3 regions of the Streptomyces sp. NPDC048507 genome follow, and region 1 is predicted to be linked to each of the others. Evidence: predicted binding sites of a transcription regulator. Region 1 holds the regulator's gene; each other region holds the start of a gene.
What was found. Region 1 encodes HrcA, which represses chaperone genes, less so after heat shock. Its sites were predicted from a motif close to TTNGCACTCNGNNNNNCNGAGTGCNAA; they were not measured.
Positions count from the first base shown of each region.

Region 2: a site for HrcA is predicted at 5,765-5,791, ahead of groES (co-chaperone GroES). Genes of this name have one in related genera too.
Region 3: a site for HrcA is predicted at 8,305-8,331, ahead of groL (chaperonin GroEL). Genes of this name have one in related genera too.

Region 1 covers NZ_JBICWZ010000003.1:200,498-210,592, forward strand. Annotated here, with positions in the region: gene ACGFXC_RS09970 (16S rRNA (uracil(1498)-N(3))-methyltransferase) at 1-54, opposite strand, end outside; gene ACGFXC_RS09975 (nitronate monooxygenase) at 51-1,142, opposite strand; gene dnaJ (molecular chaperone DnaJ) at 1,288-2,424, opposite strand; gene hrcA (heat-inducible transcriptional repressor HrcA) at 2,425-3,444, opposite strand; gene ACGFXC_RS09990 (MBL fold metallo-hydrolase) at 3,638-4,369, shown strand; gene ACGFXC_RS09995 (DUF3097 domain-containing protein) at 4,398-5,201, shown strand; gene hemW (radical SAM family heme chaperone HemW) at 5,220-6,452, opposite strand; gene ACGFXC_RS10005 (AMP-dependent synthetase/ligase) at 6,533-8,425, opposite strand; gene lepA (translation elongation factor 4) at 8,715-10,095, opposite strand, start outside.
Region 2 covers NZ_JBICWZ010000003.1:713,705-723,799, forward strand. Annotated here, with positions in the region: gene ACGFXC_RS12325 (response regulator transcription factor) at 1-4, opposite strand, end outside; gene ACGFXC_RS12330 (WhiB family transcriptional regulator) at 384-710, shown strand; gene ACGFXC_RS12335 (LysR family transcriptional regulator) at 847-1,758, opposite strand; gene ACGFXC_RS12340 (SDR family NAD(P)-dependent oxidoreductase) at 1,901-2,674, shown strand; gene ACGFXC_RS12345 (ester cyclase) at 2,739-3,446, shown strand; gene groL (chaperonin GroEL) at 3,552-5,180, opposite strand; gene groES (co-chaperone GroES) at 5,313-5,621, opposite strand; gene ACGFXC_RS12360 (DUF6234 family protein) at 5,953-6,378, shown strand; gene ACGFXC_RS12365 (response regulator transcription factor) at 6,520-7,200, shown strand; gene ACGFXC_RS12370 (sensor histidine kinase) at 7,193-8,557, shown strand; gene ACGFXC_RS12375 (LCP family protein) at 8,639-9,877, shown strand; gene ACGFXC_RS12380 (FtsW/RodA/SpoVE family cell cycle protein) at 9,865-10,095, shown strand, end outside.
Region 3 covers NZ_JBICWZ010000013.1:75,360-85,454, reverse strand. Annotated here, with positions in the region: gene ACGFXC_RS29040 (extracellular solute-binding protein) at 1-417, shown strand, start outside; gene ACGFXC_RS29035 (DUF3263 domain-containing protein) at 496-732, shown strand; gene otsB (trehalose-phosphatase) at 787-1,644, shown strand; gene ACGFXC_RS29025 (TetR/AcrR family transcriptional regulator) at 1,675-2,298, opposite strand; gene ACGFXC_RS29020 (hypothetical protein) at 2,391-3,137, shown strand; gene ACGFXC_RS29015 (trehalose-6-phosphate synthase) at 3,110-4,579, opposite strand; gene ACGFXC_RS29010 (glucosyl-3-phosphoglycerate synthase) at 4,642-5,592, opposite strand; SAM riboswitch class I at 5,788-5,945, shown strand; gene thrC (threonine synthase) at 5,963-7,252, shown strand; gene ACGFXC_RS29000 (MoaD/ThiS family protein) at 7,287-7,562, shown strand; gene ACGFXC_RS28995 (cold-shock protein) at 7,966-8,172, shown strand; gene groL (chaperonin GroEL) at 8,498-10,095, shown strand, end outside.

The DNA.
Region 1 (10,095 bases):
TACGAACTCGGGCCCCGCGGGGACCTCTTCGACCACGAACACGGGGGCCGTCATGACGCTCTCCTCATCTGCAACACCTTCAACGCGCTCTGTGCTTCGGCCAGTTCGGCCGCCAGCACCTCCACCAGCGCTCCCGCGGGCAGGGCCCGCGCCAGCCGGTGGCCCTGTCCCGCCCACAGGGCCATGCCCTGCGGGTCGCCCGCCGCGGCGGCCGCCGCGCGCAGTCCCGCGGTGATGTGGTGGACCTGCGGGTAGGCGGCCGGGGCGTACGGTCCGTGCTCCCGCATGAAGCGGTTGACCAGACCCCGGGCGGGGCGTCCGGAGAAGGCCCGGGTGAGTTCGGTGTGCCCGAACAGCGGGTCGGTCAGCGCCTTCTTGTGCAGGGGGTGCGCGCCGGACTCCGGGCAGACCAGGAAGGCCGTGCCGAGCTGCGCCGCCTCCGCGCCCGCCGCGAGCAGCGCCGCGATCTGCGCGCCGCGCATCAGGCCGCCCGCGGCGGTGATCGGGAGCGCCACGGCCTCGCGCACCTGCGCGACCAGCGAGAGCAGGCCGACGCCGGCCGTGCCGTCGGTCTCCGGATCGTCGCGGTGGGTGCCCTGGTGGCCGCCCGCCTCGACGCCCTGGACGCAGACGGCGTCGGCGCCCGCTTCCTGGGCGGTGCGGGCCTCCTCTACGGAGGTCACGGTGACGACGGTGTGGGTACCGGCAGCGCGCAGGCGGGCGAGGACCTCGGGGGCGGGGCAGCCGAAGGTGAAGGAGACGACCCGGACCGGGTCCTCCAGGAGGATGGCGAGCTTGGCCTCGTAGCCGTCGTCGCAGGTGCCGATGATGTCCTCCTCGGCGAGCGAGACCCCGTACCAGGCGGCCTCGCCGGCGAGCTGCCCGCGGTAGGCCTCGACGGCGGCGGGGTCGACGTAGCCGGTCTGCGGGAGGAAGAGGTTGACGCCGAAGGGCCGGCGGGTGAGTCCGCGCAGCTGCTTGATCTCCTGGTACATGCCGTCGGCGGTCTTGTAGCCGCCGGCGAGGTGGCCCAGGCCGCCGGCTTCGCACACGGCGGCGGCGAGGGGCGGGCCGGAGACCCCGCCCGCCATGGGGGCCTGCACGATCGGGTACTGGTGGAGACCGTTCGGTGCGGAGGACATGGACTGCATCGTGCCACGTCCGGCGCACCGCACCGAATCACGGCAATTCGCCTGGCATAGTCCGCTTCCCTCCCCCCGTGAGGGAAGCACGGAGCCCGGTCCGGGGCGTCCCCGGACCGGGCTCGTACGTGCCGTTCGGTGTGGCTCAGCGGCCGTTGAAGGCGTCCTTCAGGCGGCTGAACAGGCCCTGCTGGCCGGGGGCGAACTGGCCGGTCGGGCGCTCCTCGCCGCGCAGCTTCGCGAGCTGGCGCAGCAGGTCCTCCTGGGCGGCGTCCAGCTTGGCGGGGGTGGTGACCTCGACGTGCACGATGAGGTCTCCGCGGCCGCCGCCGCGCAGGTGCGTGACGCCGCGCCCGTGCAGCGGGATGGCCTGGCCGGACTGGGTACCGGGGCGGATGTCGATCTCCTCCAGGCCGTCCAGCGTCTCCAGCGGGCACTTGGTGCCGAGCGCGGCCGCCGTCATCGGGATGGTGACGGTGCAGTGCAGGTCGTCCCCGCGGCGCTGGAAGGTCGGGTGCGGCAGTTCGTGGATCTCCACGTACAGGTCGCCGGCGGGGCCGCCGCCGGGGCCGACCTCGCCCTCGCCCGCGAGCTGGATCCGGGTGCCGTTCTCGACGCCGGCCGGGATCTTGACCGTCAGGCTGCGGCGGGAGCGGACCCGGCCGTCGCCCGCGCACTCGGGGCACGGGGTCGGGACCACGGTGCCGAAGCCCTGGCACTGCGGGCAGGGGCGCGAGGTCATGACCTGGCCCAGGAAGGACCGGGTGACCTGCGAGACCTCACCGCGGCCGCGGCACATGTCACAGGTCTGCGCGGAGGTGCCGGGGGCGGCGCCCTCGCCCGAGCAGGTGGTGCAGACGACGGCTGTGTCGACCTGGATGTCCTTGGTCGTCCCGAAGGCGGCCTCGTCCAGTTCCAGGTCGAGCCGGATCATGGCGTCCTGGCCGCGGCGGGTCCGCGAGCGCGGTCCGCGCTGCTGGCTCTGGCCGAAGAAGGCGTCCATGATGTCGGAGAAGTTGCCGAAGCCGCCGGCTCCGAAGCCGCCGGCGCCACCGCCGCCCGAGGAGGACAGCGGGTCGCCGCCGAGGTCGTAGACCTGCTTCTTCTGCGGGTCCGAGAGCACCTCGTAGGCCGCGTTGATCTCCTTGAAGCGCTCCTGCGTCTTCGGATCCGGATTCACATCCGGGTGGAGTTCACGCGCGAGGCGCCGGAAGGCCTTCTTGATCTCGTCCTGGGAAGCGTCGCGGCGCACGCCGAGTACGGCGTAGTAGTCCGTGGCCACTTACGACTCCGCCAGGATCTGTCCGACGTAACGTGCCACTGCGCGTACCGCTCCCATCGTTCCGGGGTAGTCCATGCGGGTCGGTCCGACCACGCCGAGTTTGGCGACTGCTTCGCCGCCCGAACCGTAGCCGACCGAGACGACCGACGTGGAGTTGAGCCCCTCGTAAGCGTTCTCGTGACCGATGCGTACGGCCATCCCCGACTCACTGGCCTCGCCCAGCAGCTTGAGGAGCACGACGTGCTCCTCCAGCGCTTCGAGCACCGGCCTGATCGTCAGGGGGAAATCATGTCCGAAGCGGGTGAGGTTGGCGGTGCCGCCGATCATCAGCCGCTCCTCCGCCTCCTCGGCCAGCGTTTCGAGGAGCGTCGCCAGGACGGCCTTGACGGTCGCCCGGTCGTCGTCGGTCTCGAACGACTCCGGAAGGTCCTGCACGAGCTGCGGCACGTCGGTGAACCGACGGCCGACGACCCGGCTGTTGAGCCGTGCCCGCAGGTCGGCGACGGAGGTCTCGCCGAAGGGGGTCTGGGTGTCGACGAGCCGCTGCTCGACCCGCCCGGTGTCCGTGATCACCACGAGCATCAGCCGGGCCGGGGCCAGCGACAGCAGTTCGACGTGCCGGACGGTGGAGCGGGTCAGCGAGGGGTACTGGACGACGGCGACCTGCCGGGTGAGCTGCGCGAGCAGCCGCACCGTCCGGCCGACCACGTCGTCGAGGTCCACGGCCCCGTCGAGGAAGTTCTGGATCGCCCTTCGCTCGGGCGTGGACAGCGGCTTGACCCCCGCGAGGCGGTCGACGAAGAGGCGGTAGCCCTTGTCGGTGGGGATCCGGCCCGCGCTGGTGTGGGGCTGGGCGATGTAGCCCTCCTCCTCCAGCACGGCCATGTCGTTGCGCACGGTCGCGGGCGAGACGCCGAGCCGGTGCCGCTCGGTGAGGGCCTTGGAGCCGACCGGCTCCTCCGTTCCGACGTAGTCCTGGACGATGGCGCGCAGCACTTCGAGTCTGCGTTCACTGAGCATCGCGCACACCTCCGGATGCGGTCGGTCTGTCGGTCGTCGGTCTGTGGCCGGTCCGCCGGTCTGGCTGGCCCGGCCGGTCCCGCTGGTCCCCTCGTTGGCACTCTGAGCGCCCGAGTGCCAGAGATCCCCCGGTCAGTGTACGGGTGGGTAGTGCGCCCCGGGCAAGGGCGGCCCGCCAGGGTAGCGTCGCCGCATGGACGTACGTTGGGAAGAGGCGGGCTGGGAACGGCTGACCGGACGCGTCGGACGCCGACGGCTTCCGGTGTGGGACTGCACGGTGGGACTGGTGGTGGGGGACGAGTCGGTGCTCCTGATCGACCCCGGTTCGTGCGTGCGCGAGGGGGCGCTGGTGCGGTCGGAAGCGGAGCGGCTGACCGGCCGGAGCGTGACCCATATCGCATTCACACACGGACATTTCGACCACGTCCTGGGTGCTCCCGCCTTCCCGGAGGCATCGTTCTACGGGGCCGTCGGCCTGGACCGGCTCCTGGGGACCCCGGGCGGCCGCGAGGAGCTGTCCGCGAGCGCCCGCCGGCACGGCCTGGACGCGACGGAGGCGGCCGGGGCGGCCGCCCTGACGCGGGCGCCGCAGCACCCGGTGTCGGACGAACGGACCCTGGACCTGGGCGGCGCCCGGGTGCTGCTGGCCAACCTCGGGCCCGCGCACTCGCAGCACGACCTGACCGTACTGGTGCCCGGCGAGCGGGAGACGGTGTTCTGCGGGGACCTGGTGGAGGAGTCGAGCGAGCCCCAGGCCGGCCCGGACGCGGTGCCCGGACAGTGGCCCGCGGCCCTGGACCGGCTGCTCGCCCTGGGCGGGGAGGACGCGCTGTACGTGCCCGGCCACGGAGCGGTGGTCGACGCCGGCTTCGTCCGTGCGCAACGCGCCACACTGGCGGCCCGGTTCGGCGTGTCGGAGGCGTGAGCGGGGCCGCTCTCCTATCGTCGGCCGGATGCGTGAGTACTCCCCCGACCTGACCCCGCAGTGGAAGCGCGCCCGGCCCGTGCCCGAGGTGCCCGCCGACCCCGACCTGGTCGTCGAGGTGGCGGGCACCGACTTCTGCGGGGCCGTGGTGGGCTGCGAGGCGGGCACCGTGACCCTGGAGGACCGCTTCGGCAAGCGGCGGGTCTTCCCGATGGAGCCGGCCGGCTTCCTGCTGGAGGGCGCGGTGGTGACCCTGGTCCGCCCCTCCCGGGCGCCCGCCGCGCCCGCCCGCACGGCCTCGGGCTCGCTGGCCGTCCCCGGTGCGCGGGCCCGGGTGGCGCGGGCGGGGCGGATCTACGTGGAGGGCCGCCACGACGCCGAGCTGGTGGAGCGGGTCTGGGGCGACGACCTGCGCGTCGAGGGGGTCGTCGTGGAGTACCTGGAGGGCGTCGACGACCTGCCCGCGGTGGTGGCCGGCTTCGCCCCGGCCCCGGACGCCCGCCTGGGCGTGCTGGTCGACCACCTGGTGCCGGGCTCGAAGGAGTCCCGGATCGCGGCGTCCGTGGACGGCCCCGACGTGCTGGTGGTGGGCCACCCGTACGTGGACGTCTGGCAGGCGGTGAAACCGTCCGCCCTCGGCATCCCGGCCTGGCCGGTGGTCCCGCGCGGCCAGGACTGGAAGACGGGCGTGTGCCGGGCCCTGGGCTGGCCCGAGAACACCGGGGCCGCCTGGCAGCACATCCTGTCCCGGGTGTCCTCGTACCGGGACCTGGAGCCCGTCCTGCTGGGCCGCGTCGAGGAACTGATCGACTTCGTCACGGCGCCCGCCTAGGCGCCGCAGCGGGCGCGGTCAGTCGACCAGGTCCCGGACCACCGCGTCGGCCAGCAGCCGCCCGCGCAGGGTCAGTACCGCGCGCCCGGCGCCGTACGGGGCCGCCTCCAGCAGCCCGTCGGCCAGTGCCCGGCCGGCCGCGGCGAGCCCGGCCGGGGCGAGCAGCGACAGCGGGACGCCGTCGGCCAGCCGCAGCTCCAGCAGGATCCGCTCCACGCGCCGGTCCTCGGCCGACAGCAGCTCGCGCCCCGCGCCCGGGGAACGCCCCGCGGCCAGGGCCGCCGCGTAGGCGCCGGGGTGCTTGACGTTCCACCAGCGGACCCCGCCGACGTGCGAGTGGGCCCCGGGGCCGGCGCCCCACCAGTCGGCGCCGCGCCAGTACAGCTCGTTGTGCAGGCAGCGCCCGGCCTCGGTCGTGGCCCAGTTGGAGACCTCGTACCAGGAGTACCCGGCCTCCGCCATCACGGAGTCGGCGATCAGGTACCGGTCGGCGTGGACGTCGTCGTCGGTCATCGGGACCTCGCCGCGGCGGATCCGGCGGGCCAGCTGCGTGCCCTCCTCGACGATCAGGGCGTAGGCGCTGACGTGGTCGGGGCCCGCGCCGAGGGCGGCGGCCAGGGTGGCCCGCCAGTCCTCGTCGGACTCGCCGGGGGTGCCGTAGATCAGGTCCAGGTTGACGTGCTCGAAGCCCGCCGCGCGGGCCTCCGCGACGCAGGCCTCGGGGCGGCCGGGGGTGTGGGTGCGGTCCAGCACCTTCAGGACGTGCTGCCGGGCGCTCTGCATGCCGAAGGAGATCCGGTTGAAGCCGCCCGCGCGGAGCTCCGCGAGGTAGGCCGGGTCCACGGACTCCGGATTGGCCTCGGTGGTCACCTCGGCGTCTTCGGCCAGCCCGAACTCGTCCCGGATCGCCGCGAGCATCCGTACGAGGTCCCGCGCGGGCAGCAGAGTGGGCGTGCCGCCGCCGACGAAGACGGTGCGCACGGCCCTGGGGTCGTCGCCGAGCACCTTGCGGGCCAGGCGGACCTCGTCGATCAGGGTGTCGGCGTAGTTCTCCCGGGAGGCGAGCACACCGCCGGTGCCCCGCAGCTCGGTGGCCGTGTAGGTGTTGAAGTCGCAGTAGCCGCAGCGCGTCGCGCAGTACGGGACGTGCAGGTAGAACCCGAGCGGCCGGTCCCCGGCACCCGCCAGGGCGTGCGACGGCAGCGAGCCGTCTTCGGGCATGGGTTCACCGTCGGGCAGTGCGGAAGGCATGGATCCATTGTCCCGCACTGCCCGAAGGTCGTTTACGCGCTCGCCGCCGGGCCGGCCGGCGTGCTCGCCGCCGGGCCCGGTCAGGCCTCGCGGGCGCCCTCGTACATCTCGTCGATGAGGTACTTGAACTCGCGCTCGACGACCGGCCGCTTCAGTTTGAGGCTGGGCGTGAGGTCGCCGTGTTCGACGTCCAGGTCGCGGGGCAGGAGACGGAACTTCTTGACCGTCTGCCACCGCTGGAGGCCCTCGTTGAGGGTCTGGACGTAGGTCTCGATCAGGCGGGCGGTCTCGGGCGCCGCCAGGACCTGCGCGTACGTCTTGCCCTCCAGGCCGTTCTCGGCCGCCCAGACCAGGATCGACGGTTCGTCGAGGGCGATCAGGGCGGAGCAGAAGTTCCGGTCGGCGCCGTGCACGACGATGGTCGACACGTACGGGCAGATCGCCTTGAACTGGCCCTCGACCTCGGCGGGGGCGACGTACTTGCCGCCCGAGGTCTTGATCAGGTCCTTCTTGCGGTCGGTGATGCGCAGGTAGCCGTCGGGCGACAGCTCGCCGATGTCGCCGGTGTGCAGCCAGCCGTCGCTCTCCAGCACCTCGGAGGTCTTGTCGGGCTGGCCGTGGTAGCCCTGCATGATGCCGGGGCCGCGGAGCAGGACCTCGCCGTCGTCGGCGATGCGGACCTCGGTGCCGGGCAGCGGCTTGCCGACGGTCCCGGTGCGGTAGGCCTCGCCGGGGTTGACGAAGGAGGCCGCGCTGGACTCGGTGAGCCCGTAGCCCTCCAGGATGTGGATGCCCGCGCCGGAGAAGAAGTAGCCGATCTCGGGGGCGAGCGCGGAGGCGCCGGAGACGGCGGCGCGCAGGTTGCCGCCGAAGGCCTCGCGGAGCTTGGAGTAGACGAGCGCGTCGGCGACCTTGTGCCTGGTGGCGAGGCCGAAGGGGGCGGTGGCCCGGCCGGTGCGGCGGAAGTTGTCCTGGGTGACCTTGGCGTACTCGCGGGCGACGCCCACCGACCACTGGAAGATCTTGTACTTGGCGCCGCCGCCGGCCCGGGCCTTGGCGGCCACGCCGTTGTAGACCTTCTCGAAGATGCGCGGAACGGCCGCCATGTAGGTCGGCTGCACGATCGGCAGGTTCTCGATGATCTTGTCGATCCGGCCGTCGACCGCGGTGACGTGGCCGACCTCGATCTGGCCGGAGGTCAGCACCTTGCCGAAGACGTGGGCCAGCGGCAGCCACAGGTACTGGACGTCGTCCTTGGTGATCAGCCCGGTGGCCACGGTGGCCTTGGCCATGTACGACCAGTTGTCGTGCGGCAGCCGGACGCCCTTGGGGCGGCCGGTGGTGCCGGAGGTGTAGATCAGGGTGGCGAGCTGGTCCGCGGTGATGGCCGCGATCCGCTCCCGGACCGCCTCGGGGTGCTCGGCGAGGTGCGCGTTGCCCAGCGCCTCCAGGTCGGCGAGGGAGAGCACCCAGCCCTCGGGGTCGCCTTCGGCGGCGACCGCGTCGGCCGCGTCCAGGACCACCACGTGGGCGAGGTTCGGCAGGCCGGCCCGGCGCTCGCGCGCCTTCGCCAGCTGGGCCGCGTCCTCGGCGATCAGCACCCGGCTCTCGGAGTCCGCGAGGATGTAGGAGGACTCCTCCGCGTTGGTGCTGGGGTAGATGGTGGTGACCGCGCCGCCCGCGCACATCACGCCGAGGTCGGCGAGGATCCACTCGACCCGGGTGTTGGAGGCGAGGGCGACCCGCTCCTCGGAGCGCAGGCCGAGGGCGATCAGACCGCCGGCGATGGCGAAGACCCGCTCGGCCGCCTGGCCCCAGCTGAGCGACTTCCAGTCGTCGGGGCCGCCCTCCGGACCGGCCGCCGGCACGGGGAAGCGGTAGGCCTCCGCGTTCGGCGTGGCGGCGACCCGCTCAAGGAAGAGGGCCGCCACGGTGGGCGGACGGTTCTCGATCATGGTCTGTGTGTCGCTCACGACATCCTCCGGACCGGTCCACGCGGCAGGGCGTGGGCGTGGGGGCGCTTGGGACGGGCGGGTGGTGCTGGCAGCTTTTGAAACTGGCGAGTAACCATCGAGCAGTGATCAGCGTAGAGGCCGTGCGCCCGCCGCGTAAGAGCCCCCGAGCGGCCGCTTGATAACGAAAAGGGCCCCCATGCGTATGCATGTGGGCCCTTTTGTCAGACATGGGGCGAGGCTACTTCTTGACCCGCCCTTGGTGACCGCTTGGCACTGCCGGTCGCCGCAGCTTTCGGTTACCGGCCGGTTACTTCTTCTTGGCGCCGGACTCGTCGCTGGAGAGGACGGCGATGAAGGCCTCCTGCGGGACCTCCACGGAGCCGACCATCTTCATCCGCTTCTTGCCCTCCTTCTGCTTCTCCAGCAGCTTGCGCTTGCGGGAGATGTCGCCGCCGTAGCACTTGGCGAGGACGTCCTTGCGGATGGCGCGGATGGTCTCGCGGGCGATGACGCGGGAGCCGATGGCGGCCTGGATCGGGATCTCGAAGGCCTGCCGCGGGATGAGCTCGCGCAGCTTGGCGACCAGGCGCACGCCGTAGGCGTAGGCGGCGTCCTTGTGGGTGACGGCGGAGAAGGCGTCGACCTTGTCGCCGTGCAGCAGGATGTCGACCTTGACCAGGCCGGAGGCCTGCTCGCCGGTGGGCTCGTAGTCGAGGGAGGCGTAGCCGCGCGTCTTGGACTTCAGCTGGTCGAAGAAGTCGAAGACGATCTCCGCGAGCGGGAGGGTGTAACGGATCTCGACCCGGTCCTCGGAGAGGTAGTCCATGCCGAGGAGGGTGCCGCGGCGCTGCTGGCAGAGCTCCATGATCGCGCCGATGAACTCGGAGGGCGCGAGCAGGGTGGCGCGGACGACCGGCTCGAACACGTCCTTGATCTTGCCCTCGGGGAACTCGCTCGGGTTGGTGACGGTGACCTCCTTCCCGTCCTCCATGACCACCCGGTACACCACGTTGGGCGCGGTGGCGATCAGGTCGAGGCCGAACTCGCGCTCCAGGCGCTCGCGGACCACGTCCAGGTGGAGCAGGCCGAGGAAGCCGACGCGGAAGCCGAAGCCCAGCGCCGCCGAGGTCTCCGGCTCGTAGACCAGCGCGGCGTCGTTGAGCTGGAGCTTGTCCAGGGCCTCGCGCAGGTCCGGGTAGTCCGAACCGTCGAGCGGGTACAGGCCCGAGAAGACCATCGGACGCGGGTCCTTGTAGCCGCCGAGGGCTTCGGTCGCGCCGTTGTTCAGGCTGGTGATGGTGTCACCGACCTTGGACTGACGGACGTCCTTCACACCGGTGATGATGTAGCCCACCTCGCCGACGCCCAGGCCGTCGGAGGGGGTCATCTCCGGGGAGGAGACGCCGATCTCCAGCAGCTCGTGGGTGGCGCCGGTGGACATCATCCGGATGCGCTCGCGCTTGTTGAGCTGGCCGTCGACGACACGGACGTAGGTCACGACGCCGCGGTACGAGTCGTAGACCGAGTCGAAGATCATCGCGCGGGCGGGGGCGTCCTTCGGGCCGACCGGGGCCGGAACCGTGGCGACGATCTTGTCCAGCAGCGCGTCCACGCCGAGACCGGTCTTCGCCGAGACCCGCAGCACGTCCTCCGGCTGGCAGCCGACCAGGTTCGCCAGCTCCTCGGCG
Region 2 (10,095 bases), 510 kb from region 1:
TCATGACCGCCCTCCGCAGCTGCTGATGCGCGTCACCTTGAGCCTCCAGGCTGGTACGTATCGTCACCTGTGCGGTCGATGCCCTCGGACACCTGTCCGGGAACTTCTCGGTTCAACCGCACTCGCTCTCTCAACGATGGTCACTCGAAAGAGTTACGGGTCGGACGGACACCTTCGGCACTCTACGTGAGGAAGCGATCACGACACGGGAGGCTCAAGCCATCTGTCCTCCATCTGGAGCTATGCCCTATTTGGCGGCTTTTCTTCCGTTTGGCATGTGTCTGAGGCTAGATTCCCAATGAGTCATATTTACATCTACTACGACAGTAGGTGTGGAGACATGGACCGTATCCGCCTCAGTACCGGCACAAGAGGGACTACCCATGGCAGATTTCTCCCGCCTCCCCGGACCGAACGCCGACCTGTGGGACTGGCAGCTGCTGGCTGCCTGCCGCGGGGTCGACAGCTCCCTGTTCTTCCACCCGGAAGGCGAGCGGGGCGCGGCCAGGAGTGCGCGCGAGACCTCGGCTAAAGAGGTCTGCATGAGATGCCCGGTGCGCTCGGAATGCGCCGCGCACGCACTCGCCGTCCGCGAGCCCTACGGGGTGTGGGGCGGCCTCACCGAAGACGAACGCGAGGAGCTGATGGGCCGCGCCCGGCACCGCCTGATCCCCGCCTCGACCACGATCGGCCCCATCGCCCCGCACTGACCGGCTGCCGCCCGACCAACCGAAGGAACGTTTCCTCAACACGGCACACAGCACCGCCACGCCGCGCGTCCGGCCGCACCGCCTCCCCCGGACACCACCGGGCGGAGGGGGCCGCGGTCGGCGCGCGGCGGCCCGCTCAGCGCGCGGCGGCCCGCGCCAGTTCGCCCAGGGTCGCCGCCACCGCCGGCACGCGGGCCAGGTCGGGCAGCGTCAGCGCCACGATCTCCCGCTCCACGGCGGGCTCCACGGCGAGGGTGCTCACGCCCTTGGCCCGTACGGACTCCACCGCCAGCTCCGGCAGCACCGCGACCCCGAGGCCGGCCCCGACCAGGCCGACCACGGCGGGGTAGTCGTCGGTGGCGAAGTCGATGCGCGGGGTGAATCCCACGCCCTCGCAGACCTCCACCAGGTGGCGGCGGCAGCGCGGGCAGCCCGCGATCCAGGGCTCCCCGGCCAGCTCCGCCATGCCGACCCGCTCGGCGCCCGCCAGCCGGTGGCCCTCGGGAACCAGTCCGACGAGCCGGTCGGTCAGCAGCGGGGTGACCACCAGGTCCTCCCATTCGGCGGCCGTCCCGCGCTCCCCGCCGCCGTCGCCCCCGTAGCGGAAGGCCAGCGCCAGGTCGCAGTCGCCCTCGCGGAGCATCTCGACGGACCGCGGCGGCTCCGCCTCGACCAGCGAGATCCGGGTGCCCGGATGCGCGGCGCGCATCGCCGCGAGCGCGGTGGGAACCAGGGTCGAGCTACCGCTCGGGAAGGAGACGAGCCGCACCCGCCCGGCGCGCAGCCCGGCGATGGCCGCGACCTCCTCCTCGGCGGCCGTCAGCCCGGCCAGGATCCCGGCGGCGTGCCGCACCAGCGCCTCGCCGGCCTGGGTCAGCCGCATCTCGCGGCCCGTACGGATCAGCAGCGGGGTGCCGGCCGACTGTTCGAGCGCCTTCATCTGCTGGGAGACGGCGGGCTGGGTGCAGCCGAGTTCACGGGCGGCGGCGGAGAAGGACCCGGTCCCGGCGACAGCGCGCAGGACGCGGAGATGGCGTGCCTCAATCACCCTTCGAGCATAAGCCAGTCTTTGATCCCGGCGCCAATGTCCCGCCACCTCTTTGAGCAGACCCTCCCGACGGCGTCCGTACCCGCCCGGATGTGCCCGCTCGGGTACGGACGCCGATCGGGACGGCGGCTAGGTTGCGCACATGACGACTGCGTTGATTACGGGATCCACGGCGGGCATCGGCGCCGCCTTCGCCCGGCGGCTGGCCGCCCAGGGACACAACCTCGTACTGGTGGCCCGCGACACCGAGCGACTGGCCGAGCAGGCCACCGAGCTGCACGACCGGCACGGCATCGAGGCGGAGGTGCTGGCCGCCGACCTCTCCACGGAGGAGGGCATCGCGTCCGTCGAGACCCGCCTCGGGGACCGTACGCACCCCGTGGACCTGCTGGTCAACAACGCGGGCTTCGGCAACAAGGGCCGCTACCTCGAGGTCTCCATGGCCGACGAGCTGACCATGATCAAGGTGCACATCGAAGCGGTGCTGCGGCTGACCTCGGCCGCGACCGAATCGATGCGCTCGCGCGGACGCGGCGGGGTCGTCAACGTCGCCTCGGTGGCCGCCTTCGTCCCGCGCGGCACCTACGGCGCGAGCAAGGCCTGGGTCGTGCAGTTCACCCAGGGCGCCGCGAAGGACCTCGCGGGCTCGGGCGTGCGGCTGATGGCGCTGTGCCCGGGCTTCGTGCGGACCGAGTTCCACCAGCGGGCGGGCATGGGCACCGACAACATCCCCGGGTGGCTGTGGCTGGACGCCGACAAGCTGGTGGCGGCCGCGCTGGCCGACCTCGCGCGCGGCAAGACCGTCTCGATCCCGGACCCCCGGTACAAGGCGCTGATGGGCGTGGTGAAGCTGACGCCGCGCGCGCTGCTGGGCGGGGTGTCCTCCCGTACGGGCCGCAAGTACGGACCCCAGTAGCCCCGCCGACCGGGTGAAATCTCCCTAAACTGGACGTGTCCCATCCACCGCGGGAGGCGACGCGATGACATTCGTACAGGTGATCGATTACGAGACCACGCGGTTCGAGGAGATGAACGCGCTCATCGACCGCTACGCGGAACAGACCAGCGGCAGGCGCACGGTCACCCACACCATGATCGGCCGGGACCGGGACGAGCGGACGCACTACGTGGACCTCGTCGAATTCCCCTCCTACGAGGAGGCCATGAGGAACTCTCACCTGCCGGAGACCGACCGGATGTTCCGCGAGATGGTCGCCCTCTGCGAGGGGATGCCCACCTTCATGAACCTCGACGTGGTCCGCGACGAGTACCTCAACAAGCTCGTCGCGAACCGGTTCTTCGAGGAGATCGCGGTCAAGGGTGACTTCGACGTCATCGAGGAGTGCGTCGCGGCCGGCTACGTCAGCCACGAGATGATGGACACGGAGGGCCGGGGCAACGGCCGGGACGGGCTGCGGCGCACCATCTCGATGTGGCGCGACGCCTTCGACTTCACCTTCTCCGTGACGCGCCAGATCGCCGAAGGGGACTGCGTCACCACCCTGTGGGACTGGCGCGGCACCCACCGGGGCGAGTTCATGGGCCTGGCCCCGACCGGCCGGGAGGTCTCCATGTCGGGCTGCTCGACCTGCCGGATCGAGAACGGGCAGATCGCGGAGGACTGGTGGTACTACGACGCCCCGGGGCTGATGCGGCAGATGGGCATGGCGCCCGGCCACCCGTACTGACGCGGCACCGCGGCGCCGGATCCCGCCGGGGCACGCGAAAGGCCCTGGTCACCCCCGCTCGGCGGCGGTGACCAGGGCCTTCTCACGCGTCAGGCGGCGTCAGCCTCAGTGGCTGTGGCCGTGCCCGTGGCCGTGACCGGCCTCGGCCTCTTCCTCGGCCGGCTTCTCGACGACCAGGGTCTCGGTCGTGAGCAGCAGGGAGGCGATGGAAGCGGCGTTCTCCAGCGCGGAGCGGGTGACCTTGACCGGGTCGATGACGCCGGCCTTGACCAGGTCGCCGTACTCGCCGGTGGCGGCGTTGAAGCCCTGGCCCTTGTCGAGCTCGGCGACCTTCGAGGTGATGACGTAGCCCTCGAGGCCGGCGTTCTCGGCGATCCAGCGCAGCGGCTCGACGGCGGCGCGGCGGACGACGGAGACGCCGGTGCCCTCGTCGCCGGTCAGGCCGAGGTTGCCCTCCAGGACCTTGACGGCGTGGACGAGCGCGGAGCCACCGCCGGAGACGATGCCCTCCTCGACCGCGGCGCGGGTCGCCGAGATGGCGTCCTCGAGGCGGTGCTTCTTCTCCTTGAGCTCCACCTCGGTGGCGGCGCCGACCTTGATGACGCAGACGCCGCCGGCGAGCTTCGCCAGGCGCTCCTGCAGCTTCTCGCGGTCCCAGTCGGAGTCCGTGGACTCGATCTCGGCCTTGATCTGGTTGACGCGGCCCGCGACGTCAGCGGTGTTGCCGCCGCCGTCGACGATGGTCGTGTCGTCCTTGGAGATGGTCACGCGGCGCGCGGAACCGAGGACGTCCAGACCGGCCTGGTCGAGCTTGAGGCCGACCTCCTCGGCGATGACGGTGGCACCGGTGAGGGTGGCCATGTCCTGGAGCATCGCCTTGCGGCGGTCACCGAAGCCGGGGGCCTTGACGGCGACCGCGTTGAAGGTGCCGCGGATCTTGTTGACGACGAGGGTGGAGAGCGCCTCGCCCTCGACGTCCTCGGCGATGATCAGCAGCGGGCGGGAGCCGCCGGCCTGGATGACCTTCTCGAGCAGCGGCAGGAGGTCCTGGATGGAGGAGATCTTGCCCTGGTTGATCAGGATGTACGGGTCGTCGAGGACGGCCTCCATACGCTCCTGGTCGGTGACCATGTACGGCGAGAGGTAGCCCTTGTCGAAGGCCATGCCCTCGGTGAACTCCAGCTCCAGGCCGAAGGCGTTGGACTCCTCGACGGTGATGACACCGTCCTTGCCGACCTTGTCCATCGCCTCGGCGATGAGCTCGCCGACCTGCGAGTCCTGCGCGGAGAGCGCGGCCACGGCGGCGATGTCGGACTTGTCCTCGATCGGGCGGGCGGTCGCGAGGAGCTCCTCGGACACGGCCTTGACCGCGGCGTCGATGCCCTTCTTCAGGGCGGCCGGGGAAGCACCCGCGGCGACGTTGCGCAGACCCTCGCGGACCAGCGCCTGGGCCAGCACGGTGGCGGTGGTGGTGCCGTCACCCGCGATGTCGTTGGTCTTGGTCGCCACCTCCTTCACGAGCTGGGCGCCCAGGTTCTCGTACGGGTCGTCCAGCTCGACCTCGCGAGCGATGGTGACACCGTCGTTGGTGATGGTGGGAGCGCCGAACTTCTTGTCGATGACGACGTTGCGGCCGCGGGGGCCGATCGTCACCTTGACCGTGTCGGCAAGCTTGTTGACGCCGCGCTCGAGGGCGCGACGGGCGTCCTCGTCGAACTTGAGAATCTTCGGCATGGGAGCGGTGTTCCCTCTCGTTGCGATCCCCGGCCGCTCACCGCGACCGCCTGGAACGAACTACGCCCCTCGCCGCCCGGCATCAGCAGGGGTGACCAGGGGCGTAGCTCAAACAAAACTTGGAGAAGTGACTTACTTCTCGACGATCGCGAGCACGTCGCGAGCCGAGAGGACGAGGTACTCCTCGCCGTTGTACTTCACTTCGGTGCCGCCGTACTTGGAGTACAGGACGACGTCGCCGACGGTGACGTCGAGCGGCAGACGGTTGCCGTCCTCGAAGCGACCGGGACCGACCGCGAGGACGACGCCCTCCTGGGGCTTCTCCTTCGCGGTGTCCGGGATGACCAGGCCAGAGGCCGTGGTCTGCTCGGCGTCGAGCGGCTGGACCACGATGCGGTCCTCAAGCGGCTTGATGGCAACCTTGGAGCTGGTGGTCGTCACGATCCGACCTCCCCCTTCGGAGATCCGGGGTTAACTGTCTGGGGTGGCGACCAGGTCGATCCGTCGTCGCGGGTGCCGGACCTGCCTGTCGCTGCGTTGGCACTCACCGGTGGCGAGTGCCAGGTGCGACACTATTCCGGCGATTAGCACTCGGTCAAGCGGAGTGCCAATTCAGCTGCGCGCGGCGTCGGGTTCCGGCCGCTCCCCGGCCGCTCCCCTGCCGCTGCCCGGCCTCGCTCTGCCGCCGCGGACCGCGGTCCGCGGACGGCGCGGGGCCGCCTGAGTACCCGTACTCAGGCGCCGGCGGCCGCCCCGGGACCACACTGCGGCCATGACGACGACAGGGAACGGGCGCGGCGGGCCGGGCTGGGCCGCGGACATCGCCGCCGCCGTGCTGCTGACCGTACTGGAGGCGGTGGCCATCGCCGCGGGACTCTACGTCTCGGCCTTCGCCGCCTGGGACCCCGGCGGCTCCGACGACGGTCGCGCACGCCGGGTCCTGATCTGGGTGCTGGGCGGGCTCGTGCTGGCGGCCGTGATCACCGCCGTCGTCTCCGGGCGCGCCTTCCGCCGCCGGGCGCCCGTCACCGGATGCGTCCAGGCCCTGGTGTGCGCGGCGATCCTGCTGGGCACCGCGGCCATCGCCGTCGGGTCCCGCGACGAGCTGCGGCCGGCACCCGCGCCGGGGCCGCGGTACGGGGGGACGTACGGGCAGTGCTTCAGCGGCGGGGACAGCCACGAATGCCCGGGCGGGTGACCGGGCCGGGGTCCGGGCGGGTAGACCGGGCCGGGGTCCGTGTGCGGAGCGGTACGTCCGGGTTGGGCGGTGTACGTGGGTTGACCGGTGTGTGACGGTTGGCCCGTGTGTGGCCGTCGGCCCGTGTGTGACAGTTGAGCCGTGCGCATCCTCGTGGTCGAAGACGAAGACAACCTGGCCGAGTCCCTCCGCCAGGGCCTGTCCGCCGACGGCCACCGCGTCGAGGTCGCCCGCGACGGCCACCGGGGACTGGAACTGGCCCTCACCGGCGGGCCGTACGACGCCGTCCTGCTCGACCTGATGCTCCCCGGCCTCGGCGGCGCCGAGATCTGCGCCCGGATGCGCGCCCACGGCGACCCCACCCCCGTCCTCATCCTGACCGCCAGGGACGGCGAGTACGACGAGGCCGAGGGCCTGGACGCGGGCGCCGACGACTACCTCACCAAACCGTTCTCCTTCGTCGTGCTCGGCGCCCGCCTGCGCGCCCTCGCCCGCCGCGCCGCCGCCCCCGAGCCCGCCGTCCTGCGCGCGGGCGACCTGGTCCTCGATCCGCAGGACCGCCGCTGCCGCCGGGGCGAGCGCGAGATCGAACTCACCGCGCGCGAGCTCGGCGTGCTCGCCTGCCTGATGGAGCGCCCCGGCCGGGCCGTCGCCAAACAGGACATCCTCGACGAGGTCTGGGACGCGCCCCACGGCATCGACCCGAACATCGTCGAGGTCTACGTCTCCTCGCTCCGCAAGAAGATCGACGTCCCCTTCGGCCGCCGCTCCATCCTCACCGTCCACGGCACCGGCTACCGGATGGCCCCCGACGGTGGTTAGCAGCGTCCGCGCGCGGGCCGCCCTGGCCGCCGCGCTCGCGATGGCCGCCGTCCTGGCCACCGGCGGACTGTGGCTGTTCACCCTCACGCGCACCAACCTCCTCGACAACACCACCGGCCGCACCGAGCTCGCCGCGCGGAAGGTCGCCGCCCAGCTCGACACCCGGACCCTGCCGGCCGGCGGCCGGCTGCCCGCGCCCGAGAGCGGCGTCGACCTGGTCCTCGTACGGGACGCGGCCGGACGGACGCTCGCCACCAGCGGCGGCCCCCAGGACGTCCCCGGCCTCGCCGGCCTGCGGCCCGCCCCCGGCCAGGACTCCCGCGCGACCGTGCTCCCGCCCGCCCGTCCCGGCGCGGAACGGCGCACGGCGGTGGTGGTCACCACCCCCGGGCCGCCCGGCGCGCACGACCCGCGCGCCCCCTACTCCGTGTACGCGATGACCGTGCTCAGCGACGTCGACGACGCCACCCGGGCCACCGCCCTCGGACTCCTCGCCGGCGCACCCCCGCTGATCGCCTTCAGCGCGGCCCTCGCCTGGTGGGTCACCGGGCACGCGCTGCGCCCCGTCACCGCGATCCGCACCGAGCTGGCCGCCGTCACCGCGAGCGAACTCGACCGGCGCGTCCCCGACCCCGGCGGCGCCGACGAGATCGCCCGGCTGGCCCGTACCGTCAACGACACGCTCGACCGGCTGGAGCGCTCCGACGCCCGCCAGCGCCAGTTCACCGCCGACGCCTCGCACGAGCTGCGCAACCCGCTGGCCGCCGTCCGCGCCCGGCTGGAAGTCGCCCTCGCCCGCGAGCACCCCGACCGGGAGTCGGTCGCCGCCGCGCTGGCCGACACCGAACGGCTCCAGCGGATCGCCGCCGACCTGCTGCTGCTGGCCCGGCTCGACGGCGGACCCGCGCCCCGCCCCGCCGAGCCGGTGGACCTGTTGCTGCTCGCGGCGGAGGACGCGGCCCGGCGGCCCGCTCCCCGGGTGCCGCTGCGGCTGGCGGCGGGGGCGCCCGTACCGGCGTACGGGGATCCGGCGCGGCTGGAGCGGGCCCTGGCCAACCTGGTGGACAACGCCCTGCGGCACGCCCGTACCGGGGTCCTGGTCCGGGCCGCCGCCGAGGACGGCTGGGCGGTGCTGGAGGTGAGCGACGACGGGCCGGGCATCCCGGCGGCGGACCGCGACCGGGTCTTCGAGCGGTTCGTGCGCCTGGACCCCGACCGGGGCCGCGCGAGCGGCGGCACCGGGCTGGGGCTGGCCATCGCGCGGCAGATCGCGCGGGCCCACGGCGGCGACGTGCACGCCCTGGCGGCTCCGGGCGGCGGGGCGCTGCTGCGGCTGCGGATCCCGGGGAACGGGTGACGGGGGCGGGGGCTGGGGCGGGGGCTGCCGGGGCTCCGCGCTCAGGATTCCTTCAGCGGGTCTGCGCGAGCATCGTCCGACATGAGCGCGCAACGGAGGAAGACCAGCCGCCGCCGGCCCTCGCCGCGGCGGGTCGGGCGCACGCTGCTGATCACGGGCTGCGCCCTGACGGTGATGGCGGGCGGCACCGCCTGGTACGTCTACCGGGACCTGTCGTCGAGCATCGGCAGCTCCAAGGCCCTGGAGGGCGCCGAGAAATCGGCGCACGGGGATGTGAACGTCCTGCTCATGGGCCTGGACAGCCGTCGCGACCAGAACGGCGACCCGCTGCCCGAGGAGGTCCTCGACCAGCTGCACGCGGGCAGCTCGGACATCGGCGGCTACAACGCGAACACCCTGATCCTGCTGCACGTGCCGGGCGACGGCGGCCCGGCGAAGGCGTTCTCGATCCCGCGCGACGACTTCGTGGACATACCCGGGCACGGCAAGGACAAGATCAAGAAGGCGTACGGGCTGGCGAAGGCGGCCCGTGAGGACCGGCTGTCCGCGCAGGGGGTGCACGACCGGCGGCAGCTGGAGCAGGAGGGGCGCGAGGCGGGGCGCAGGGCACAGATCGACACGGTGCGCGGTTTCCTCGGCGTCCCGGTCGACCACTTCGCCGAGCTGAACCTGGCCGGTTTCTACCACCTGGCGGACGCGCTGGGCGGCGTACCGGTGTGCCTGAAGAAGCCGGTGAAGGACCGGTACTCGGGCGCCGACTTCCCCGCGGGCCGGCAGTCCCTGAACGGCCGGCAGTCCCTGGCCTTCGTCCGGCAGCGGCACGGGCTGGACCTGGGCGATCTGGACCGGACCAAGCGGCAGCAGGCCTTCCTGGCGGGCGCGACGCAGAAGCTGAACTCGGCCGGGACCTTCACGGACCCGGTGAAGCTGCTCAAGCTGATCGACACGGCGAAGCAGGACGTCGTGACGGACGCGGGCTGGGACCTGCTGGGGTTCGTGAGGCAGGCGAAGAACCTGTCGGGCGGAAAAGTGCGGTTCACGACACTCCCCGTCGAGGGGTTCGCAAGGAACCATGGGGAGGACATCAACGTCGTAGATGATATGAAGATAAAGCGCCTCATTGCCGAGCAGATCGGTCCCCAGACCACTGCCACCCCAAGTGCACCGAGCGCCGCGTCCTCTGTGCCGTCGTCGCCTTCGTCGCCGCCGTCACCCTCATCACCGCCGTCACCCTCATCACCGCCGCCGTCACCCCGGTCACCGTCACCGGAAGAAGAGCCCGGCACCATCGACGGCGGCGGCATCCCGTGCGTGGACTGAGGCCCCGGACGGCGTCGGGCGCCCGCCGCCGCACCGAAGCGCTGCTGCTGCTCCTCGTCATCGGCATCGCGGTCTTCGGCCACGTGAGCGCCGGCCTGGCGATGAACGGGGAGCTGCCGCAGCAGCTCGTCAGCTTCGTCATCAGCATGACGCTGCTCTCCCTGGTGGGGCACCTGGGCATCCGCCGGTTCGCCCCGTACGCCGACCCGCTGATCTTC
Region 3 (10,095 bases), on a different contig from region 1:
AAGTTCGCCATGGTGCCCATGCCGACCGTGGACGGCACCGACCACTCCGCGATGGGCGTCGCGGACTGGGTGATGGCCTTCAAGAACGGCCACAAGGCCGAGTCCGGGAAGTTCCTGGACCACCTGTACTCCGCGAAGAACGTGACCGCCTTCACCAACAAGTACGACCTGCTGCCGGTCACCACCAGCGGCTACCGGGCCATGGAGGCCGCCAGCGGCGGCTCGGCGGCCCAGCTGAAGACCTTCCTGACCGCCCTGCCGACCGCCCGCCTCTACCCGGTCGGCAAGAAGTCCTGGGCCGGGGTCAGCGAGGACGTCAAGCAGAACATCGGGAAGGTCGTACAGCCGGGCGGCCAGCCCGCGAAGGTGCTGGAGGACATCGCGTCGACCGCGCGGAAGGCCGACAACGAGCGCTGACGGCTCCCCGGGCGCGCCCCGCCGGGCCCGCCCGGGGAGCCCCCGGCGGCTGTCGGTGCGCGGCGTTAATCTGGCCGTATGACGGACGACGGGCTGCTGACGGCCACGGAGGCCGCCGTGCTCGCGTACGAGGGACGAACCTGGCCCGGGCCCGGCGCCAAGGAGCGGGCGATACGGGAGGGCCTCGGCCTCACCCCCGTCCGGTACTACCAGCTGCTCAACGCCCTGATGGACGATCCGCGGGCGCTCGCCCACGCCCCGGGCACGGTCAACCGGCTCCGCCGCATCCGCGCGGCCCAGCGGGCCCGCAGGTAGCCGCTCCCCGGGAAGGGGTGGGCGCGCCGGGGCGGCGCCGGTAGGGTCGTCGGTATGGGGAGCCATCCGCACGACCTGCCGATGCCCGTGCCCGCCACCGCGGCCGGACGCGAGGGACTCGAAGCCCTCCTGCGTGCGCCGCGCAGGGCCGTCGTCGCCCTGGACTTCGACGGCACGCTCGCCGACATCGTCGCCGACCCCGACCAGGCCCGGGCCCACGCGGACGCCGTACCGGCGCTCGCCGCGCTGGCCCCCCGGGTCGAGGCGGTCGCCGTCGTCACCGGCCGCCCGGCCGGGGTCGCCGTCCGCTACGGCGGCTTCGCCGGAGTGCCCGGGCTCGAACACCTCGTGGTCCTCGGCCACTACGGGGCCGAGCGCTGGGACGCCGTCTCCGGCCTGGTGCACGCGCCCGCCGAACATCCCGGCGTGGCCGCCGTACGGGCCGAGCTGCCGGGGTTCCTCGACGCGATCGGAGCGTGGCGCGGGACCTGGATCGAGGAGAAGGGCCGGGCGCTGGCCGTCCACACCCGCCGGGCCGAGAACCCGGAGGCCGCGTTCGAGGCCCTGCGGGAGCCCCTCGCGGAGCTCGCCGCCCGGCACGGACTGATGGTCGAGCCGGGCCGGGCCGTCCTGGAACTGCGCCCGCCGGGCATGGACAAGGGCGTCGCCCTGAACGCGTTCCTGGAGGAACGCGGCGCCGAGGCGGTGCTGTACGCGGGCGACGACCTCGGTGACCTCGCGGCGTTCGCGGCCGTCGAGAAGCGCCGCACCGACGGCCTGCCCGGGCTGCTGGTGTGCAGCGGCTCGGCGGAGGTCCCCGAACTCGCCTCCCGCGCCGACCTGGTCCTGCCGGGCCCGGCCGCCGTCACCGCCTTCCTCGCCCGGCTGGCCGCCGCCCTGCCGCAGGAGTAGCCCGCGCGGCGGGCCGTCGCGCGACAGCCCCTAGGGGATCTGCGCGGCCAGGCCCGCGCAGATCAGGCGGACGCCGAGCAGGAACTTCTCGTCCTCCCCGTAGGCCGACGCGGCCGCCACGGTCAGCGGGAAGCGCGCCACCAGCGCGGCGCCCTGCTCCGGGCCGGCCTGCGCCGCCGGTGACTGGCTCTGCTCCTGGAGCACGTAGCCCGTGAGGTGGCTGAGCAGGGTGTCGGCGCCCACGGCCGCCGGCCCGTCCGGGACGCCCGCCGCGCGCAGGGTCTCCAGCAGCCGTTCCATCACCGCGAGCGCCCCGGTGCTGAGCACCTTCGGGCTGTCCGCGAACATCACCGCGCCCCCGGCGTGCCGCCGGATGCCCGCGCGCAGCGTCCCGGTCTGTGCCTCCACCCGCTCCTGCCAGCCCGCGCCCGGGTCCAGCGCGGCCAGCGCGGCGGTCCCCGCGTCGTAGGCCTCGCGGGCCACCCGGTCGGCCATCAGCCGGACCAGGTCGGCCTTGCCGGGCACGTGGTAGTAGAGGCTGCCCGCCTTCGCGTCGAGCCGTTGCGCCACCCGCCGCATGGACAGGCCCTGGTAGCCGGACTCGGCGAACTCCGCCATGCCCGCGTCGATGATGCGTTCCTTCGTCAGCTTCACGGGACCAGTCTACGGGTTTTTCTAACACTGTTTGAAAGTCTGCTCCGGTGGCGCTACTGTCATCCCACGACGACCGGAGGGGGGTGGCGGCGATGGGCGCACTCGTGTTCAACGCGACCACGGCGGCATTGATGGTGATCATGTTCAACGGCGGCCTGGAGCTGCTCGGCCGCGGCACGCTGCGCGGCCGCCGCGTCCCCTGGGCGGCGGTGGGCCTGACCGCCCTCGCCCTCGCCGGGGTCCTCGCGCAGCTGTGCTGGTCCGGTGCCATGGACGCGCTCGACGACGACCCCGCGAAGAACGGGTGGTGGCGGGTCGTCACCGCCGTCTTCATGCAGAACGGCGGCCTGCTCGGCGGCGCGTGGAACATCGCCACCCTCGCCGCCGTGGCGGCCCTGGCCGACTGGTACTGGGGCGGGCCCCGCACCCTCGTCCTCTTCCTCGCCGGCGTCCTGCTGCCGGAACGCGCCGACGCGCTGCTCGGCCTCGGCGGCCACCACGACGCCGATCCCCGCAACTTCGCCGGCAGCTCGGGCGCCACCTACTTCCTCGGTGCCACCCTCGCAGCCGCCCTCCTGGTGCGCGCCCTGCGGGCCCGCCGCGCCGGGACCGCGGACGCGGCGGCCGGCAAGGAGCTGCTGCTCGCCGCCGGCGTGCCCGTCCTCGGCCTCGCGCTCTGGTTCGCCCAGGCCAACGGCCACGGCCTGGTCTCCTGCTACGGCTTCGTACTGGGCGCCCTCGCCCTGTGCCTGCCGGGACGCCCCACCACCGCCCCCGCCGCCGCCCCCGCCCCCGCCGCCGGCTCCTCCGCTCAGGCCCCCGCCAGCGCCTCCAGCTGAGCCTCGAACCAGGCCGCCGGGGGCAGCGCCGTCGCCGCCGCCGCCAGCCGCTTCGTGCGCTCCGCCCGCTCCTCGCGGGGCATCGCCAGGGCCTCGTGCAGGGCCCGGGCCGTCGCGCTGACGTCGTACGGGTTCACCGTGACGGCGTCGTCCTTCAGCTCCTCGTAGGCGCCCGCCCCGGTCGACAGCACCAGCGCGCAGCCCTCCTGCGAGACCACCGGGATCTCCTTCGCGACCAGGTTCATGCCGTCCCGCACCGGGTTGACCAGCGCCACGTCCGCCATCCGGTACGCGGCGAGGGACCGCGCGAAGTCGTCCTCGACGGAGACCAGCACCGGCTGCCAGTGGGCCGTCCCGAACTCCTCGTTGATCTCCGCCGCCAGCTCCCGCACCGAGGCCGTGTAGTCCCGGTAGGCCTTGAGGTCCTGCCGCGACGGGTACGCGGAGGCCAGGTGCACCACCCGTTCGCGCCACTCGGGGTGCGTGGTGAGCAGCTCCCGGTAGGCCAGCAGGCCGCGCAGGATGTTCTTCGACAGCTCGGTGCGGTCCACGCGGACGATCGTCAGGCGGCCCTCGGTCTCCGCCCGCAGCGCCGCCAGCTTGTCGTCCACGGCCGGCCGGTGCGCGAGCGCCCGCAGGTCCTCCGCGTCCACGCCGAGCGGATACCGGCGGACCTCGGTGAACCGCTCCGGCCCGTCCCCGCCGCCGTCGGCGCGCTTCCTGCGGTGCGCCACCCCGCCCTCCCGGCCGGCGCCGGGGGCCGGGGACGGCTCCGCGACCCCGGTCGCGTCGTTCGCGTGCGCCCCCGCGATGAAGTTCTCCGACCAGCGCCGGGCGTGGAAGCCCAGCTGGTCCGCGCCGAGCATGCCCCACACCAGCTCGGAGCGGACGTCGTCCGGGAGCATCTCCATGAACTCCGGCGACGCCCAGGGCGTGTGCGTGAAGTGCGCGATCCGCAGGTCGGGGCGCAGCTCGCGCAGCTGCCCCGGGACCAGCGCCAGGTGGTAGTCCTGCACCAGGACGCGGGCGCCCTCGGCGGCCTCCTCGGCCAGCGCCCCGGCGAAGGCCCGGTTGTAGGCGGTGTACGCCTCCCAGTGGCGGCGGAACGCCGCGTCGAAGACCGGCTCGCGCGGGACGTCGTAGAGGTGGTGGTGGGTGAACCACAGCACCGAGTTGGCGATGCCGTTGTACGCGCCGTCGTAGGTCGCGGGATCGATGTCCAGCATCCGGACGCCGGGCTCGGAGGTCCCCCGGCGCACCGCCTCCCGGTCCGCGTCCGAGAGCGCGGCGCAGATCCAGAGGGCCTCCGGCTGCTTCGCGAGGGCCGCCGACAGGCCGGAGACGAGCCCGCCACCGCCGCGCCGGGCGCTGAGCGTGCCGTCGTCGGAGAGGGCGTACGAGAGCGGGCCGCGGTTCGCGGCGACGAGTACCTGAGAAGCCATGCCGCGAACCTAGCCCGGCCCGCCCCGGCTCAAACCGAGCCGTACGCCACATCTCCGGCCGCTCAGGCCACCCGGCTGCGCGCGTACTCGGCGATCGAGGCCATCGGCGGCCGCTCCTCGGTGTCCACCGGGTAGGTGCGCGGCACGAACCCGTCCGGCCCCCGCTCGAACTGCGTCAGCTCGGGGCGTACGAGGTGCGCGCGCGAGAGCCGCAGCTGGGCCGTGCGGTAGATCGCGGCGGCCATCCGGCCCAGCGCCCGCCCGTCCTGGTGCCGGTGCAGCCGGACCCCGACGTCGACCTGGGCCAGCGCGTCGAGGCCGACCGTGTGCAGCGCGTCCACCAGCAGGCCCAGCTCGACGCCGTAGCCGACGGGGAAGGGCAGCCGCTCCAGCAGCGAGCGCCGTACGGCGTACTCGCCGCCCAGCGGCTGGACGAACCCGGCCAGCTGCGGCCAGTTCAGGTTCAGCAGCGGGCGGGCCACCAGCTCGGTGACCCGACCGCCCTGGCCCGGGGCGTCGCCGAGCGGGCGGTCGTACATGGCCTTGACGAACTGCACCTGCGGATCGGTCAGCAGCGGCCCGACGATCCCGGAGACGAAGGACGCGGAGAAGTCCCGCAGGTCGGCGTCGACGAAGCAGACGACGTCGCCCGTCGTCGCGAGCAGCGAGCGCCACAGCACCTCGCCCTTGCCGGGCAGCGCCGGGATCCGCGGCAGGATCGCGTCCCGGTGCACGACCCGGGCGCCGGCCTCGGCGGCCACCTGCGCCGTACGGTCGACGGACCCGGAGTCGACCACGACCAGCTCGTCCACCAGGGGGGTCGCGAGGCCGTCGACGAGATCGCGCCGGATCACCTCGACGATCTGCCCGACCGTGGCCTCCTCGTCGAGCGCGGGCAGCACCACGCTGACCGTCGTCCCGGCCGCCCGTTTCCGGTCGAGCAGCTGGTCGAGCGGTCGGTCGGCGGCGGACCAGGAGCGGTCTGCCAGCCAGCGCTCCACCTCATCCAGCACTCTCAGCACTCCCTGCCTGTCGGCGTCACTCGTTGTTTTGGGGCGAAATGTGATCCATCTCGCCGTTCGGACGGCTGTCTCAACCACCCGGGCCTTCGGTTACAGTCTTGAACAACGCGAAGGACCACCGCATGCCGGGGGTCCCCGCGCACAAACGCACCGGCGCGCCATAGAGCGCGTGTGCCGGTGCCATACCGCTCATCCAGAGGGGCAGAGGGACACGGCCCGTTGAAGCCCCGGCAACCCTCCAGTCGGTTCTCGCGATGCGTTTTCGACGCACTCCCGCGAGGTCCCCGGCTCGGGAAGGTGCCAATTCCGTCTCATGGCGAAGTGCGCCATGGGGAAGATGAGGAGAAAGGGCCTCGCCGTCATGGCTGCACAGACTGTCGCCACTTCCGCCAACCTCGGATCCGTCGATCTCGGACCCGCCACCGGCCTTTCCTGCCGCGAGTGCGGAACCCGCTTCGAGCTCGGTCCCGTCTTCGCCTGCGTCGAGTGTTTCGGCCCGCTCGAAGTCGCCTACGACCTGCCGCTCGGCGACCCGGAGGCCCTGCGCGCGGCCATCGAGGCCGGTCCGGACAACATCTGGCGCTACGCACCGCTGCTGCCCGTCCCCGCGGACGTGGCCTCCAAGCCCAGCCTGAACCCCGGCTTCACCAAGCTCGTGGACGCGGCGAACCTGGCCAAGGAGCTGGGCGTCACCGGCAAGCTCTACGTCAAGGACGACTCGGGCAACCCGACGCACTCCTTCAAGGACCGCGTCGTGGCCATCGCCGTCGAGGCGGCCCGCGCCTTCGGCTTCACCACCCTCTCCTGCTCCTCCACCGGCAACCTGGCCGGCGCCGTCGGCGCCGCGGCCGCCCGCGCCGGTTTCCGCTCCTGCGTGTTCATCCCGCACGACCTGGAGCAGGGCAAGGTCGTCATGGCCGGTGTCTACGGTGGCGACCTGGTCGGCATCGAGGGCAACTACGACGACGTCAACCGCTTCTGCTCCGAGCTCATCGGCGACCCGCTGGGCGAGGGCTGGGGCTTCGTCAACGTCAACCTGCGCCCCTACTACGGCGAGGGCTCCAAGACCCTGGCGTACGAGATCTGCGAGCAGCTCGGCTGGCGGCTGCCCGACCAGATCGTCATCCCGATCGCGTCCGGCTCCCAGCTGACGAAGATCGACAAGGGTCTGCAGGAGCTGATCAAGCTCGGTCTGGTCGAGGACAAGCCGTACAAGATCTTCGGCGCCCAGGCCGAGGGCTGCTCCCCGGTGTCCACCGCCTTCAAGGCCGGGCACGACGTGGTCCGCCCGCAGAAGCCGGACACCATCGCCAAGTCCCTCGCCATCGGCAACCCGGCGGACGGCCCGTACGTCCTGGACATCGCGCGGCGCACCGGCGGCTACGTCGAGGACGTCGACGACACCCAGGTCGTCGAGGCCATCAAGGTCCTGGCGCAGACCGAGGGCATCTTCGCCGAGACCGCGGGCGGCGTGACCGTCGGCGTGACGAAGAAGCTCATCGAGAACGGGCAGCTCGACCCGTCGCTGACCACCGTGATCCTGAACACCGGTGACGGCCTCAAGACCCTGGAGGCGGTGGCCGCCGACAGCGGCCAGAGCGCCACCATCCGCCCCAGCCTGGACGCGTTCCGCGCCGCCGGCCTGGCCTGACCCTTCCCCCGCATCCCGGAAAGGCGGTAGCGCCATGAGCGTCAACGTCCGCATCCCCACCATCCTGCGCACCTACACCGGCGGCGTCGCCGAGGTCCCGGCCGAGGGCGCGACCCTGGCCGAGGTCATCGAGTCCCTGGAGCGCAGCCACCCCGGCATCGCCGCCCGGGTCCTGGACGACCAGGGCAAGCTGCGCCGCTTCGTGAACGTCTACGTCAACGACGACGACGTGCGCTTCGAGGGCGGCCTGGAGGCGGCGACGCCCGACGGCGCCGGCGTCTCGATCATCCCGGCCGTCGCGGGCGGCTGACGCTCCTGCCCCTCCGGGCGCCGGACGTAAAGTGAATTGCCCCCTCCGCTCATAAGCGGAGGGGGCAATTCTGCTTGATTGGGCGCGGTAAGGTTGGGGAAGTCCCCTCCGCCGTTCTTGCCCGCCGCATATGAACGGGGCCGGCGAGGGTTGACATTGAGTCAACATGGGTGCGCCCTTTGGGTCTTTGGCGAGGATTGCCGGGCCCGAGTTGCCCGGCAATATGCCAAATTTTCACTCTATTTCAATGTTTCCCGGTGTCCAGAATTCTCGTCGGAATGACCTGTCGCAGACAGCACCGGTGCGGATACATTCAGCCGCGGTCGAGGCGTTCCGGCGCAACTTCTGACCCGGGTCCGCGAAGTGCGGACCCGCGCAAGGGCCAGTAATAGGGGAGTTAGGCATGGCTCAGGGCACCGTCAAGTGGTTCAACGCGGAGAAGGGCTACGGCTTCATCGCGGTCGACGGTGGTGCGGATGTGTTCGTCCACTACAGCGCCATCCAGATGGACGGGTACCGCACCCTTGAAGAGGGTCAGCGGGTCGAGTTCGAGATCTCGCAGGGCCAGAAGGGTCCGCAGGCGGACATGGTCAAGCTCGCTGCCGGCTGAGTCCCCAGCGCGATCGACCACCGACGCACAGACACCACGAGGGGCCCACATCCCGGACACGGGATGCGGGCCCCTCGTGCGTTGTGCGGCCCCGCCGCACGGCCGGAAGCCGTCCCGGATCATCCGGAGCCGCTTGCACTCGCGGGGGTCGAGTGCTAATCATTGGCGTTAGCACTCTCCAGGTGAGAGTGCTACTAAAGACGAGGACCGGGTCGGTGAGGCCCGACGGGTCCGGCGGGAAGGAACCGCCGGCTCCGCAGGCCGTCCGTCGCGGGCGCGGGCGCGGTCCGGAGCAATCCACCCCTGTCCGGGAGGACCACTTCAGATGGCCAAGATCATTGCGTTCAACGAGGAGGCCCGGCGCGGTCTCGAGCGTGGCATGAACCAGCTCGCCGACGCCGTCAAGGTCACCCTTGGCCCCAAGGGTCGCAACGTCGTCCTTGAGAAGAAGTGGGGCGCCCCCACGATCACCAACGACGGCGTCTCCATCGCCAAGGAGATCGAGCTCGAGGACCCGTACGAGAAGATCGGCGCCGAGCTGGTCAAGGAAGTCGCCAAGAAGACGGACGACGTCGCCGGCGACGGTACGACCACCGCCACCGTTCTCGCCCAGGCGCTCGTCCGCGAGGGCCTGCGCAACGTGGCCGCCGGTGCCAACCCGATGGCCCTCAAGCGCGGTATCGAGAAGGCCGTCGAGGCCGTCTCCGCCGCCCTGCTGGCGCAGGCCAAGGACGTCGAGACCAAGGAGCAGATCGCTTCCACGGCCTCCATCTCCGCCGCCGACACCCAGATCGGCGAGCTCATCGCCGAGGCCATGGACAAGGTCGGCAAGGAAGGCGTCATCACCGTCGAGGAGTCGCAGACCTTCGGTCTGGAGCTCGAGCTCACCGAGGGCATGCGCTTCGACAAGGGCTACATCTCGGCGTACTTCGCCACCGACATGGAGCGTATGGAGGCGTCCCTCGACGACCCGTACATCCTGATCGTCAACTCCAAGATCGGCTCGGTCAAGGACCTGCTGCCGCTCCTGGAGAAGGTCATGCAGTCCGGCAAGCCGCTGCTGATCATCGCCGAGGACGTCGAGGGCGAGGCCCTGTCGACCCTGGTCGTCAACAAGATCCGCGGCACCTTCAAGTCCGTCGCGGTCAAGGCCCCGGGCTTCGGCGACCGCCGCAAGGCCATGCTCGGCGACATCGCCATCCTCACGGGCGGCACCGTCATCTCCGAGGAGGTCGGCCTCAAGCTGGAGAACGCCGGTCTCGACCTGCTCGGCCGCGCCCGCAAGGTCGTCATCACCAAGGACGAGACGACCATCGTCGACGGCTCCGGTGACAGCGACCAGGTCCAGGGCCGCGTCAACCAGATCCGCGCCGAGATCGAGAACTCCGACTCGGACTACGACCGCGAGAAGCTCCAGGAGCGCCTCGCGAAGCTGGCCGGCGGCGTGGCCGTCATCAAGGCCGGCGCCGCGACCGAGGTCGAGCTCAAGGAGCGCAAGCACCGCATCGAGGACGCCGTCCGCAACGCGAAGGCGGCCGTCGAGGAGGGCATCGTCGCCGGTGGTGGCGTGGCCCTGCTCCAGGCCTCCTCGGTCTTCGAGAAGCTCGAGCTCACCGGCGACGAGGCGACCGGCGCCAACGCCGTCAAGCTCGCGCTGGAGGCCCCGCTCAAGCAGATCGCCGTCAACGGTGGTCTCGAGGGTGGCGTCGTCGTCGAGAAGGTGCGCAACCTGGCCGTCGGCCACGGTCTGAACGCCGCGACCGGCGAGTACGTCGACATGATCGCCGAGGGCATCATCGACCCGGCGAAGGTCACGCGCTCCGCGCTGCAGAACGCCGCGTCGATCGCCGCGCTGTTCCTGACGACCGAGGCCGTCATCGCCGACAAGCCCGAGAAGGCCGGTGCCCCCGCGGGCGGCGGCAT